2 regions of the Nocardia sp. NPDC059180 genome follow, and region 2 is predicted to be linked to the other one. Evidence: predicted binding sites of a transcription regulator. Region 2 holds the regulator's gene; the other holds the start of a gene.

Region 1 (7,205 bases), on a different contig from region 2:
CTGCCCATGCGCCCAGGTCTCCATGGTGCGCGCGGTGACCATCGACGCCGCGCTCATCGGCGGACCGAACCACGGCACCTTGGTGCCCTCGGGCACCGCACGCAGTGCGTCGGCCAGCTCGACCCGGCTGCGCCGCCACCGCTGCAACAGCTGCGCGGGCTCTTCGGCCGCGGCTTCCTCGGCGGCTTCGTCGACAAATGTCAGCACCCGCGGCCCGGCCTCGGCGACCAGCTTCGCGAACCGCTCACCATCGCTCGCCGAGATCGTCGCGATCTCATCGGTCCAGGCCAGATGCCCGATCTGATGCGCGATCGACCAGCCCTGCGCCGGGGTCTGCGTACCCCACTGCTCGGCGGTCAGCGGGGCGACGAGTTGTTCCAGGTCGTTGCTCTCATCGGCCAGATCGCCGAGCAATCCTTCGAGGTCAGCCATGGTTTTCCTTGCCCCGCGTCGTCATTGCCGACTGCCACAGGATGTGACGTCGCGCTTCAGCATCGCAGCTCCGAATAAAAGAAGCAAGCATGCGTGCTTGTATTTAGACCGGTTCGCGATACCGCGTTTCGGCCGTTGCTGGCGATACCCTTTGCGTACCGCGCCGCGGCCGGTACGCGCGGCGCGATCTCGATCAACAGCGCCCTGGTCGTGGCGTCGCGACCCTACCCGTGGGCAGGGGCGAAGCGGTCTCGAACGAGCAGGTTCTCGGGCGCGAAAGGCGATGACCCCCGAATCGTTGACACCTCTACGGGGCAATGAGAATGTTGGGACCTCGAGTCTCATTCGATGTCTCAGACAACCATTCCGGGCATTCGTACCGGCCGGCCTAGGGAGAGCCCGCGTGATCACACTCGCATCCGGTGTGTTCATCGACTGGGAGCAGATGACCGGGCAGTCGAAGTTCGTCGTCGACCTGATCAGCTTCCCGATCTTCGCCGGAATCGCGGGTTGGCTGACCAACTGGACCGGCGTGCTCATGTTGTTCTGGCCGCTGCAGTTCCGCGGTGTCCGGGTCCCCGGTCTGAAGGTGCTCTATCCCTATCTGCCGCGCCGGGTGCAGGTGCTGCCGGTGTTCTCCGAGGACGGTTCCCGGTTCGGGTTCCAAGGGTTCATCCCGGCTCGCGCGGAGAAAATGGCCAGCATCTGCGTCGACAAGGCGCTGATGCGGATCGGCAGCCCACGCGACTTCATCCACGAACTCGATCTCGACGGGATCGCCGACTATGTCGCCGAGATGGCGCATAAGCAGGTTCAGTCGATCGTCGACGATGTGATGTACCGGGAGAATCCGGAACTGTGGGGTTCGCTGCCGCGGGCGATGAAGCAGCTGGTCTATCAGCGGGTCGATCGGGAACTGCCGACTCTGTGCCGCCGGGCCTTCGAATCCCTCGGCGACAACGTCGACCAGCTGATCGACGTCAAGGGTTTCGTCATCCGGTACCTGCAGGAAAATCCGATCATCCTCGAGGACCTGACCACCACGATCGCTGCACCCGAGCTGAAGTTCATGGTCCGGATCGGTCTGCTCGGCGCACCGTTCGGCCTGCTGCTGGCGCTGTATCTGCATGTGCACAGCAGCATCCCGGTGCTCGGCTGGGTACCCGCGTGGGTGATCGTGTTGCTGGTGTCGGCGGGCATCGGCGTGCTGGTCAACTTGATCGCGATCAAGATGGTGTTCGAGCCCGGTGAACCACAGCCGCGCTACAAGTACCTGTGGCGGCAGGCGCTGCTGGCGAAACGCCAGCCGCAGGCGGCGGTCGATCTGGCCCATATCCTGGCCTACCAGGTGCTCACCCTGCCCAACCTGTCCAAGGAACTGCTCGAGGGCCCCAACGGCGACAAGACCCGTCAGCTGCTGGAGCGGCTGATCTCCGATGAGATCCACCGCCAGCTCGGCCGCACCACCTCGATGGTGCGCGCGGCCTTCGGTCGTCGTCAGTTCGACAACCTCAAGGTCGGCGCGGCGGGCGCCGCGGTCGGCCTCGCCCCGACGATGGTGCAGGACGCCGAATTCACCGAGGAACAGGCCAAGAAGATCGACGAGTTCGCCGCCCGCAAACTCAAACAACTGACACCGGGCGAGTTCATGGAGATGTTCTACGCCTCCGTCGAACAGGACGCCTGGCTGCTGTATGTGCACGGCGGTCTGCTCGGCGTGCTCGTCGGCGGGGTGCACCTGTTGTTGTTCGGCTGGTAGATCGGCCGATCGTCCACACTTCGACCACTGCCAAGCGACCCGGCGCGGCGCAGTGCCCGCATATCGGGCCATGGCTCATTCGGGCAGTAGACGGCCATCGAAGCCCGCTTCGACCAGCCGTCGATAGGCTGCACGCACCTCATCCGGAACTTCCACGGAGATGGCCCAGCCGTTTGCCGGATAGACCCACGCCCGCTGGATTTCGCCGACCAGCATCGTGATTACTCGGTCGATATCACCAATGCTGTTGACGTAGTCGTCGAGTGCAAGCGGCCGCGAAGTACAGGCAATGTTGATTCCTGGCCACAGCTCCCGGCACACCGCATAGCTACGGCGCTGATGGTACGGCCGGCAAATGACACGAGTGCCCCCATCCAGTCAGAACAGCATCGGCGAGCGGTACCTGAGGCAGCTCGCGACGGCGTGTCGCCCGCCTCAGGTGCCGCTCGGCGCTACTGCGGGGGTGATGGTGGTGGTGAAGGAGTCCCAGGAATTTGGGGTGAAGATCAAGGCGGGGGCGGTGGGGTTTTTGGAGTCGCGGACGCCTACGTGGTCGGAGGGTTCGGTCTCAACACCGGCCGGGGTTTCGTCGAAGTCGAGCACAACGAACGGAGGCATCGACACCCCTGCCGGAAATCCGGCGTCGAACGGGAGAACCCTGACCGAGACATTCTCCCTCGTGGACATGTCCGCGAGGTGACGTAGCTGCTTAGCCATGATCGATGGGCTCCCGACAACCCGGCGGAGCGCCGCTTCACTGACTACGACATCGAGTATCACCGGACGTCGTCGCCTTGTGACGATGTGCTGGCGCTGCGCCTTGATTTGGACCCGCTTCTCGACCTCCTCCGCGCTATCGTGCGGCCAGATTCGGCGGACCAGCTCGCGATCGTATTCCGGCGTCTGCAGCAATCCCGGTATCAACTCCGGTTGATACGAAGTCAGCTTCGCCGCAGCAGCTTCCAATCCGACGTACACATCGAAATCCTTGGGGATGAGGTCCCCGTACTGATGCCACCAGCTCTTCACGCCGGCCTGTTTGGCCAGTCCGAGCATGGCTTCGATCAGCTCCTCCGGCATGCCGTACAGCTCGCACATGGCCCGGATATCCCGAGATCGGTCGGATCGTCATGAAGGCCGACCATGTCTGGGGCATGATGATGCCCGGCGAGCTGGGTTTACGGGTCAAGGGTGACCTGCAGCGGCGGGGTGAGAGCCTCGGTCCGATCATGTCGCATGTGCGGTCGAACCGATGGACGCTGTTGATCCGTCCGGACCTGCCCGATGAGACGCCGTTCTTCGCGGAGATGTTCCGGCACAACGTCTCTGTGGTTCGCCTCGGCGGCACTATTGCCCTGCCGAGCCCGACCGATCAAGGCGCACGGTTTCGCCGCTGGATCGAGCCGCCTCGTTCACCGTTCCGGCCATCGGGCATGTCGATCGTTGCCTCGATCCGCGCCTGCAGGGGAGGCATCGGTGTCTGATCCGAATTCCGATCCGAGCAAGGAGCCTTGGATCAAGCTGTCGCACTGTGGCGTCGGACGATTCGATGACGCTACGAACACCCTGATCGCAGTGGCCTGTCCCTCACGGTTCTGCCTCACCTGGGTGCCGTTGATCGGCGGCAAACTCGGTTCACATGAGGGCCTGCGTCCCGGGGTCTGCTGCTGGTCAGGGATCCGCGTCGTCGACGACCGCGCTGACCATCCCGGCCGCCCTCGGGACCGATACGAAACCGGCACGGTCTGGGAGGTGTGCCCCTAACTCGCGTACGCCCGACGAAAATATGTCGCGCTGAATGGTCGGCATCCGAACGTCGTGTGTTGTCCAGCGACCCCGATTCGACCGCGCAGCCTGCGGTGTCGACCCGGACTACCGCAACACCTCGCCGATATCGGCGGCTGCGGTCATCATGACCAGCAGCGGAACGACCTTCTCCGCAGGGATCCGATAAGCCCCGCGGGTGTGCTGCTCGATAACTTTCGCCGAGGTCAGGGCGCGGATGTGGTGGTAGAGCTGGCCTGCGGAGGTGAGTGAAACCGCTTCTGCCAGTTCGGCGCCGGTGCGCGGCCCGTCGAGCAGGGTTTCGACCAGGGCTCGGCGGACGGGATGGCCCAGGGCTGCGAGGACGTCGACGCGGGCCTGAGTGGGGAGTTGCGGGACGGCGGCGGCGCTGTAGCGGATCGACCAGTTGATGGGGCCGGCGCCGAAATCGACGTTGCCGCTGTAGTCGATATAGCCGTGCGCGGAGTCCTCGGTGGGGCGCTGACCTTCCAGCGCCTCGATCCGAGCCTCCAGCTCGGCCAGTTTGGCAGCGACATCGGTCATGTGGCGCATGCTAACCGGCGCCACATCTGCGGTTCCGCCATGGCCCTGACCAGCACCTCCTGCTCGCTCAGTGTCTCGAGCGCGGACGCCCAGGTGTCTGCGGGCATGCGGCGGTTGAGCAGGACGGCGGTCGCGACGGTGCCGTCGGCGCGGCGCAGGTAGATGGCGTCGCTCAGGACGCCGGGAAAGGAGCCGCCCTTGAAGCCGATCGCGGCGAATCCGGCGGGCGGTTGCTGCCATTCCAACTGGGCGCGTGCCACCTCGGTGCCCGGGCCGAAGTTGCCGGTCGCGATGGCGCGATGCATCGACGCCAACTGCCGGGCCGATCCCGTGGTGGTCGTTTCGGCCCATGCCATTTGAATGTCCAACGGCGGCATCGTCTTCGACTGGATGGTCGCGCGGTAGTCGGCGTCGCTCGCGTAACGCTGGGCCAGTGCCCACTCGTCGTCGCTACCGGGATCGAGCAGGCGGATCATCTCCCCGAGCTTGGTGCTCGGGGTGTAGTCGTGCCACCCACCGGCTGCTGCCGCATCGATCAGCGCCTGGTCGCCGAGGCGGTCGCGCAGGTAGTCGGGAGCGGCGTTGTCGCTTTCCCGGATCATCGCGCTCACCAGCTGGTCGAGCGTGACCGTCTCTCCGGTGAGGCGAGCACGTGCCGCTGGATGAGCGCCGCCGTCGGTCCCGGGCATATACCAGCGTTCCCAGTCACTGACGGGCACCGGTTCGTGTGGGTCGAGCGTGCCTGCCGCGACAGCGCGGGCGTATGCCGCCAGCGGTACCACCTTTATCGCCGAGGCGATGGGCTGCTCGTCATCGGCGCGGCGTTCGATGGTGTGCCCCTGCCCGTCGTCGATCGCGAGAGCGATGTTGTCCGGATCCGCGTGTATCCGGCCCAGCCATTCCTCTGCGGACGCGACGCCTGCCGCCGGTACCGGAGCGCACGACTGTTCGGCGGCTCCTTGGCTCGAGCATCCCGCGAGCAGCGGAATCACCGCGGCCACGACCATCGCCAACCTACGCACCACAGCTTCTCCTGAATTCCGTAATTCCGTAATAACGATCTATCGCAACGATAGCGGCAGGTGGGGACGTTGTCGAGTCGGCCGAATGGCTCCACTTCGCTGTGAGTGAACGTCGCCACTCGGCTGGAACAAACCCGAATACCTCGGGGTTGAGTAGGCATCGCTCAACTTTGAAAGGGTCGAAAAAGTGACTACAGCTCAGAACTTGCCGGTGCTGTTCCTGACCGATCCGATCGTGCTGCCGGGCATGGTCGTGCCCATCGAACTCGACGAATCGGCGCAGGCGGCCATCGACGCCGCGCGCGCCGCGAACAAGGATCAGGTCCTGGTCGCGCCCCGGCTCGATGAGGGTTACGCCGCCTACGGTGTCGTGGCCACCATCGAACAGGTCGGTCGGATGCGTGGCGGTGCACCGGCCGCGGTGTTGAAGGCCGAACGGCGCGCCAAGATCGGTCACGGCGTCACCGGTCCGGGGGCCGCGCTATGGGTGGAGGCCGAACCGGTCGACGACACCCCCGCCGACGGCCGGACCAAGGAACTCGCCGCCGAATACAAGAAGCTGGTCGTCTCGGTGCTGCAACGCCGCGAGGCCTGGCAGGTCATCGACGCGGTGAACCAGCTCAGCGAGCCGTCCGCGATCGCCGATACCGCAGGCTACGCCCCGTACCTGAGCATCGAACAGAAGCGGGAACTGCTGGAAACTCCCGAGCCCGCCAAGCGGCTGGCCACGCTGATCGAATGGACGAAGGCGCATATCGCCGAGACCGAGGTCTCGGAGAAGATCAGCGAAGACGTCCGCGAGGGCATGGAGAAGAGCCAGCGCGAATTCCTGCTGCGCCAGCAGCTCAACGCCATCCGCAAGGAACTCGGCGAGGACGAGCCTGATGGCGCCGACGACTACCGCACCCGCGTGGAGCAGGCCGACCTGCCCGATTCGGTGCGCGAGGCCGCGTTGCGTGAGGTCGGACGGCTCGAGCGGGCCAGCGATCAGAGCCCGGAATCGGGTTGGATCCGCACCTGGCTCGACACCGTGCTGGAGCTGCCGTGGACGGTGAAGACCACCGACAGCACCGATGTTTCGGCCGCCCGCGCCGTACTCGACGCCGACCATCACGGCCTGGACGAGGTCAAGGACCGGATGGTCGAATACCTGGCGGTGCGCTCGCGGCGGGCCTCGCGTGGTCTGGAGGTCGTGGGTGGCCGCGGGTCCGGCGCGGTGCTGGTCCTGGTCGGCCCGCCCGGTGTCGGTAAGACGTCGCTGGGTGAGAGTGTCGCCAGGTCGCTCGGCCGCAAGTTCGTGCGTGTCGCGCTCGGCGGTGTGCGCGACGAGGCCGAGATCCGCGGGCACCGGCGCACCTACGTCGGTGCGCTGCCCGGCCGGATCGTGCGCGCCATGAAGGAAGCCGGATCGATGAATCCGGTGGTGCTGCTGGACGAGATCGACAAGGTCGGCTCCGATTTCCGCGGCGACCCGGCCGCGGCGCTGCTCGAGGTGCTCGACCCGGCGCAGAACCACACCTTCCGCGATCACTACCTGGATCTGGACCTTGACCTGTCCGATGTGCTGTTCATCGCTACGGCCAATGTCATGGAGACCATCCCCGGCCCGCTGCTGGACCGGATGGAGCTGATCACCGTCGACGGCTACACCGAGGACGACAAGG
Region 2 (7,205 bases):
GCACCCGTGCGCCGTTCCAGTCGGTGATCAAGGACGCGGGCATCAAGGTCTCCGATATCGACCACGTCGTGCTGGTCGGTGGCTCCACCCGTATGCCCGCGGTCTCCGAGCTGGTCAAGGAACTGACCGGCGGCAAGGAGCCCAACAAGGGCGTGAACCCGGACGAGGTCGTCGCCGTCGGCGCCGCCCTGCAGGCCGGTGTGCTCAAGGGTGAGGTCAAGGACGTCCTGCTGCTCGATGTCACCCCGCTGTCGCTGGGTATCGAGACCAAGGGTGGCGTGATGACCAAGCTCATCGAGCGCAACACCACCATTCCGACCAAGCGTTCGGAGACCTTCACCACCGCTGATGACAACCAGCCGTCGGTGCAGATCCAGGTGTTCCAGGGTGAGCGCGAGATCGCCTCGCACAACAAGCTGCTCGGTTCCTTCGAGCTGACCGGTATTCCGCCGGCCCCGCGCGGCGTGCCGCAGATCGAGGTCACCTTCGACATCGACGCCAACGGCATCGTGCACGTGACCGCGAAGGACAAGGGCACCGGCAAGGAGAACACGATCAAGATCCAGGACGGCTCCGGCCTGTCCAAGGAAGAGATCGACCGGATGGTCAAGGACGCCGAGGCGCACGCCGCCGAGGACAAGGCCCGCCGCGAGGAGGCCGAGACCCGCAACCAGGCCGAGTCGCTGGTGCACCAGACCGAGAAGTTCATCGCCGACAACACCGACAAGGTGCCTGCCGACGTGAAGGAGAAGGTCGAGGCCGCGATCGGCGAGGCGAAGGAAGCCCTGAAGGGCACCGACATCGCCGCGGTCAAGACCGCCGTGGAGAAGCTGGCCACCGAGTCGCAGGCCCTCGGCCAGGCGATCTACGAGGCGTCCGCCGCCGATGCGGCCGCGTCCGGTAACGGTGCCTCCTCGACGGCCGACGACGATCAGGTCGTCGATGCCGAGGTCGTCGACGAGCCGGTGGACACGGAGAAGAAGTGACACACGCGAACGCTGGGAACTCCGAGGAGCCGATCAGCTTCGTCGACAAGCGCAAGGTCGATCCCGATTCCGGTGAGGTTCGGGAGCAGGCCGGGGCGGGCAATGGCTCCGCCCCGGCAGGGCCGGAGGCCACCAACGGTGACGGCGCCGAGGCGCCGGTGTCCGATGCCTCCGTCGAACTGGCCGAGCGCACCGCCGACCTGCAGCGCCTGACCGCCGAATACGCCAACTACCGGCGCCGGACCGAACGCGACCGCAAGGCCGCGATCGATACGGCCAAGGCGGGTGTGGTCACCGAACTGCTGGGCGTGCTCGATGATCTCGACCGTGCCAAGGCGCACGGTGATCTGGAATCGGGTCCGCTGAAGTCGGTCGCCGACAAGCTGGCCGACGCACTGCGCAAACAGGGTCTCGAGGAGTTCGGCTCGGAGGGTGAGCCTTTCGATCCGACCCTGCACGAAGCGGTGCAGCACGAGGGCTCCGGTCACGATCCGGTGATCGGTCTCGTGATGCGCAAGGGTTATCGGTTCGGTGATCGGGTGCTTCGGCACGCGCTGGTGGGGGTAACCGACGGCGTGGGCGATCTGCCCACCGCCGCCCCTTCCGACCAGGCCGGAGCGGCCACATCGGGCGACGCCGAGGCATCGGATGCTGATGCCGGCACCAACGAAGGATAAAACCGCGGCCAAGCCGCACGCGGTGCGCCGCACAATAGTGAGGAAAGGAGGAGATGCCCGGTGAGCCAGCGGGAGTGGATCGAGAAGGACTTCTACAAGGAGCTGGGTGTCTCCTCCGGCGCGTCGCAGGACGAGATCAAGAAGGCTTACCGCAAACTCGCGCGTGACCTGCATCCGGATGCCAACCCCGGCGATACCTTGGCCGAGGAGCGGTTCAAGACCGTCAGCGAGGCGCATGCCGTGCTGTCGGATCCGGCCAAGCGCAAGGAGTACGACGAGACCCGCAAGCTGTTCGCGGGTGGTGGCTATCCGCGTGGCGGGTTCAATCCCGGTGCGGGCGGTGGGTTCTCGCAGGAGTTCAACCTCGGCGATATCTTCGGCGCGGGTGCCACCGGTGGTGCCGACGGCGGGATCGGCGATCTGTTCGGCGGCCTGTTCAATCGGGGCGGCGGCACGCGGTCGGCGGGCCGGCCGCGGCGCGGTGCCGACGTGGAAACCGAGACGACTCTCGGCTTCCGTGAGGCCGCGCAGGGGGCCACCGTCCCGCTGCGGATGACCAGCCCGTCGCCGTGCACCACCTGTCACGGCAGCGGAGCCAAGCCTGGCACCAGTCCTCGGGTCTGCCCGAACTGCAATGGCACCGGCGTCATCAGCCGCAACCAGGGCGCGTTCGGTTTCAGCGAGCCGTGCGACGACTGCCGCGGTACGGGCTCGATCATCGACGACCCGTGCGTCGACTGCCACGGCAGCGGTATCCAGAACCGGACGCGCACCATCACCGTGCGCATCCCTCCGGGTGTCGCGGACGGGCAGAAGATCCGGCTGGCGGGTCAGGGCGAGGCGGGCCTGCGTGGTGCGCCCTCGGGCGACCTGTTCGTCACCGTGCACGTCAGCCAGGACAAGGTCTTCGGCCGCAACGGCGACGACCTGACCCTGGTGCTGCCGGTCGGCTACAGCGAGCTGGTCCTCGGCACCACGGTGTCGGTGCCGACGCTGGAGGGCCGGGTCGGGGTGAAGGTGCCTCCGGGCACCGCCGACGGCCGTATCCTCCGGGTGCGCGGTCGCGGTGTGCCCAAACGCGGCGGCGGAGCCGGTGACCTGCTGGTCACCGTCAAGGTCGCGGTGCCGCAGAAATTGGACAACGACGCCACCGACGCGCTGCGTGCGCTGCAGGAGGCGGAGAAGGCCAGTGGTTTCGATCCGCGAGCGGGATGGGCAGGTGCGTGATGTCCGGCGATCCGAAGCAGGCGTCCGGTGGGCCGTCGCGAGCCGAGTACTTCATGATCTCGGTGGCGGCTCAGCTGGCGGGCATGCATGCGCAGACACTGCGCACGTATGACCGCCTCGGATTGGTGACGCCGCAACGCACTTCGGGTGGCGGGCGGCGCTATTCGGCCAGGGACGTCGAGCTGCTGCGCGAGGTGCAGCGGCTGTCCCAGGACGAAGGCGTCAACCTGGCCGGTATCAAACGCATCATCGAGCTCACCAATCAGGTCGAGGCCTTGCAGCAGCGGGTCGCCGAGCTGAACGCGGAGCTGGAGCGGACACGGGCGAACTACCGTGCGGATCTGACCCCGCCGCAGCGCAGTACCGCGCTGGTGGTGTGGCAGCCGCGCAATCGCCGGTAGCCGTTCGGGCGGACGAGTTCTCGGGCCCCGTCCCGGTTCAGCAGTGAACCGGGACGGGGCCCGATTCGCGTCCATGTTCGTTTCGGATTTGCCATGAGATCGCTGTCGGATGCGAACTTCGTTGTGAAGCTTGCATATTGAGTGGTCGAGTGACGGATTTCATCCGATTTATCCAGTCTTTCAGTCGGTTTCGTGCGGAATTCGTACGCAATACCCTTGTTTAGGCGGAATTACACCTGGGATGTTTCGTCCGTCCATTCCGTCACTGGCAAACCTCGCCTACACTCCAATCCATCGGCTGCTGACGAGTGTCCCGCAGCACCTCACTCGCCGGCACGGATAGTGTTCGAATGCGGAATGGGGTTGTGACACACATGGATTCGCGATCCGTCGCGCTGATAAGGACGACATTCAAAGCGGTTGCTGCGGAAGAGGGTGGGGCGGAGCGGTTGGCCAGATCGTTCTACGCGATCTTGTTCACCGACTATCCGCAGATTCGCGATTATTTCCCCGCGGCGATGGACTCACAGCGTGACCGCCTTGTCAAGGCCATCGGATACGCGCTCGACCGGCTGGAGGAGCCGGAAAAGTTGCTGCCATTTCTCGCCCAGCTCGGCCGCGACCATCGCAAGTACGGGGTTCAGCGGGCCCACTACGCGGCGGTGGCGGAATCGTTGAAAGCGGCGATGCGCCGATTCGCCGGTTCGGAGATGTGGACCGAGGAGGTGGAGCGCGCCTGGACCGAGGGCCTCACGATCATCGCCGAGGCGATGATCGGCGCCGCCGAAAAGGAGAACACTCCGCCGGTGTGGACCGGCACCGTTGTCGAACGACGCGAGGTATTACGCAATCTGGCGGTGGTCCGGCTGCAACTGGACCAGCCGATGCAATACGCCGCCGGTCAGTATCTGAGCGTGCAGATTCCATCGCGGCCGCGCATGTGGCGTTATATGTCGCCCGCGGTGCCCGCGAATGCCAACGGCGAGATCGAATTTCATATCCGGTCGGTGCTCGGCGGCTGGGTCAGCCCGGCGATCGTCGGCAATACCGTGGTGGGCGATCAGTGGCTGCTCGGTGCGCCACTCGGCGGGCTGGGAATACCGCGCAATACGAAACGCAAAATGCTGATGATCGGCTGCGGCACCGGAATCGCACCGCTACGGGCCCAGCTCATGGCGATGGCGCAGCGCCGCAGCAATCCCAAGGTGCATATGTTCGCCGGCGGGCATCATCCGTGTGATCTCTACGATCTGGAGACGCTGAGCAGGCTGGCAGTCGCCAACAAATGGCTGACGGTGACACCGGTATCCGAACGCGCCGAGAACCCGTGGTGGTACTACGACTCCGTAAATGCCGAAAGAACCTGGCCCGGCCTCGAACCTCGGGTGACCGGGCAGATCGGAAAGATCGTCGCCTCCTACGGCGCATGGGCCGACCGCGATGTGCAGATCGTCGGCTCACCCTCCATGGTGCAGACCACCAAATTCCGGCTGATGGCCACCGGTACCCGCACCATGAACATTCGTCACGACCCGCTCTTCTGAACCGGCCGCACCGGCCGTGGAATCAGCCGCCTTCGAACTGGATTCGCTCGGCGGGAGTCCCCGTCCCCAGCAGCCGCTCGACGGTCGCGCGTGTCATCGCAGGCGACCCGCAGACCAGCACCTGATGACGATCGAACGCACCATGCGAGCCGATCACATCCGCCAGCGTTCCGTACAGCAGCTCATCGGCGGCGAACCCGATATCGACCCGGGAACGCTCGTACCATTCGTCGGGCCGGTCCGGATCCTCCAGGCTCTCCACCACCGGAACCACGGTCAGCCATGGCAATTCCTCGGCCAGCAGGGCCAGCATGTCCGCGGCGTACAGTTCGCGCGGCGACGCTGCGCCGATGAACAGGTAGGTCGGCGGCTGCACCTCGCGGCGGGCCAGCTCCAGGATCTGCGCGCGCATCGGCGCCAGACCGGTCCCGCCCGCGATCATCACGACCTCATCGCCCGCGGGGTCGATCGCGAACGTGCCTGCGGGTGCGCCGAGGGTCCACTCGTCGCCCGCGGCCGTATCGGCCACGATCCCGCCACTGCACCAGCCGCCGGGCACGGTCCGCACATGGAACTCGAGCTTGCCGTCAAGTGACGGAGGCAGCGCCGGGGAAAGCCTGCGGCGCAGACCGGGGAATTGCGGCACCCGCACCTCGACCGACTGCCCGGCGGTGAATGGGACGAACTCGCCGATCAACCGGATCACCGCGAGATCATGGCGCAGCCGATGATGGCCGACGACGGTCGATTTCCACACGGGTGCTTCCGGTACCGCGCCGTTGCGCGGCGCATTCGGATCGATGTCCATACCTACTCTCAGGGGGCTCTGGTGCGGGCGTGTGCCGGCGAAGTCCGGCCGTGCGGTCAGACGGGATCGGAACTGATGATCGACTCCGGAGTGCCCACAGCGAGCAGCGCGCGCCGGGTGTCGGCGATCATTTTCGCCGAACCGGCGATCTGGATCTGGCGGTCCGACCACGATCCGAAGCTGGCGACCACCGCACCGAGATTACCGACCAGACGCCGATGCATGCCGTACGGCGCGTCCGACGCCGGATGGGGATACCACCACGGATTCGTCTTCTGCTCGCAGACCGGCACGATGGTCAGCCACGGGTTGCTCTGCGAGAGCTGCCACATGTTCTCCACGTCGTACAGGTCGCACGGATAGACACCGCCGATGAAGAAATGCACCCGCGGGTTGATGCCGCGCTGCCCCATCTCGATCAGCTGGGCGCGCAGTGGCGCGATACCGGTGCCCGAGCCGATCATCAGCACATCGCGGCCACTGTCCGGGTCGACATGCAAACCGCCCAGTGGGCCGCCGATCAGCCAGCGCTCGCCGACGATGGTGTCGTTGACGATGGCCGGGCTCACCCAGCCGCCGCGGACCTTGCGGACATGGAATTCGATCTCGCCGTACGGATTGGCCGGGATCGCGGGGGACAGGTAGCGCCACATCTTCGGCCGCTGCGGCACCGCGATCGGCACATACTGGCCGGCCTGATAGGGGATCGGGCTGTCGGATTGCAGCCGCACGATGGCCAGGTCCTCCAGCACGTGCCGGTGGCCGACGACGGTGGCCTCCCAGTACGGCGGTGAATCGTCGGAGTTGGCGCCGATGGCCATGGCGGCGGCGATCAGCAGGGTGATGTCGCGCCAGCCGTCGGCCAGCTCGGCGGTCCAGGCCGGACCGTTGTAGGTGTGGGCCGCGGCGAACAGGGCGCGGCCCGCGAGATCGTAATGGGAGGCCTCGACACCGTACTTGCGGTGATCGCGGGCCAGCTGTTCGAGGAACTTCTGCGCCCGGTCCCAGTCCTCGAGGTGATCGAGCATGTACTGGATGGCCGTGACCAGCCGTTTCGGCTGCATATCCATGGCGGGTGGGAACAGTTCTCGCAGCCGAGGATTCTCGGCGAACAGATGACCATAAAACGCACTGATCAACCGCTCGGGTCCGTGCGGTGAGTCGATCACCGTACGGAAGTTGGCGCGGACCAGCGCAGCCGAACGCGCATCCACGGCGTGGGCTTCCTTTCCCTCGAATAGCTGCCCGGGGACCTACCCGTAACCGGCGGTCCTCCGTCGAGGCCAGTATCCCTGAAACGCCGTGGTCATGTGGGTAGGGGCAGGTTACCGGCATTTGTCACATGTTGGATGCGCAACATCGTTCTGCGGGTCACGATCACGGCGTAGCGTTCGCATCGGGTCCAGTCCGCATCAGCCACGAAAATTGCCAAAGTTGAGCGGAACAGACTCAACCTTTCGAGCGTTGAACGATAAGACACCGTGCCGACTGCGGTGGCAGGCCATGCACGCATCGGCACCGGGGAGACATCGACTAGTAGGAAGGTGCTTTGTGGACTCGTT

The links. Region 2 encodes HspR, which represses chaperone genes until heat shock. Its sites were predicted from a motif close to ANNTGAGTNNNNNNNACTCANNT; they were not measured.
Region 1: the regulator HspR is predicted to act here: its motif matches at 5,689-5,711, upstream of lon (endopeptidase La).

What each region holds. Positions count from the first base shown of each region.
Region 1 is NZ_JBHZBU010000001.1:270,229-277,433, reverse strand. Features, by position in the region: gene ACFXNW_RS01280 (TIGR03084 family metal-binding protein) at 1-432, opposite strand, end outside; gene ACFXNW_RS01275 (hypothetical protein) at 836-2,191, shown strand; gene ACFXNW_RS01270 (hypothetical protein) at 2,267-2,512, opposite strand; gene ACFXNW_RS01265 (DUF397 domain-containing protein) at 2,627-3,271, opposite strand; gene ACFXNW_RS01260 (DNA-directed RNA polymerase subunit beta) at 3,322-3,675, shown strand; gene ACFXNW_RS01255 (hypothetical protein) at 3,668-3,955, shown strand; gene ACFXNW_RS01250 (ArsR/SmtB family transcription factor) at 4,064-4,519, opposite strand; gene ACFXNW_RS01245 (serine hydrolase) at 4,516-5,541, opposite strand; gene lon (endopeptidase La) at 5,729-7,205, shown strand, end outside.
Region 2 is NZ_JBHZBU010000011.1:222,134-229,338, reverse strand. Features, by position in the region: gene dnaK (molecular chaperone DnaK) at 1-986, shown strand, start outside; gene grpE (nucleotide exchange factor GrpE) at 983-1,663, shown strand; gene dnaJ (molecular chaperone DnaJ) at 1,724-2,890, shown strand; gene ACFXNW_RS28195 (heat shock protein transcriptional repressor HspR) at 2,890-3,291, shown strand; gene ACFXNW_RS28190 (globin domain-containing protein) at 3,666-4,835, shown strand; gene ACFXNW_RS28185 (FAD-binding oxidoreductase) at 4,858-5,643, opposite strand; gene ACFXNW_RS28180 (FAD-binding oxidoreductase) at 5,700-6,857, opposite strand; gene clpB (ATP-dependent chaperone ClpB) at 7,195-7,205, shown strand, end outside.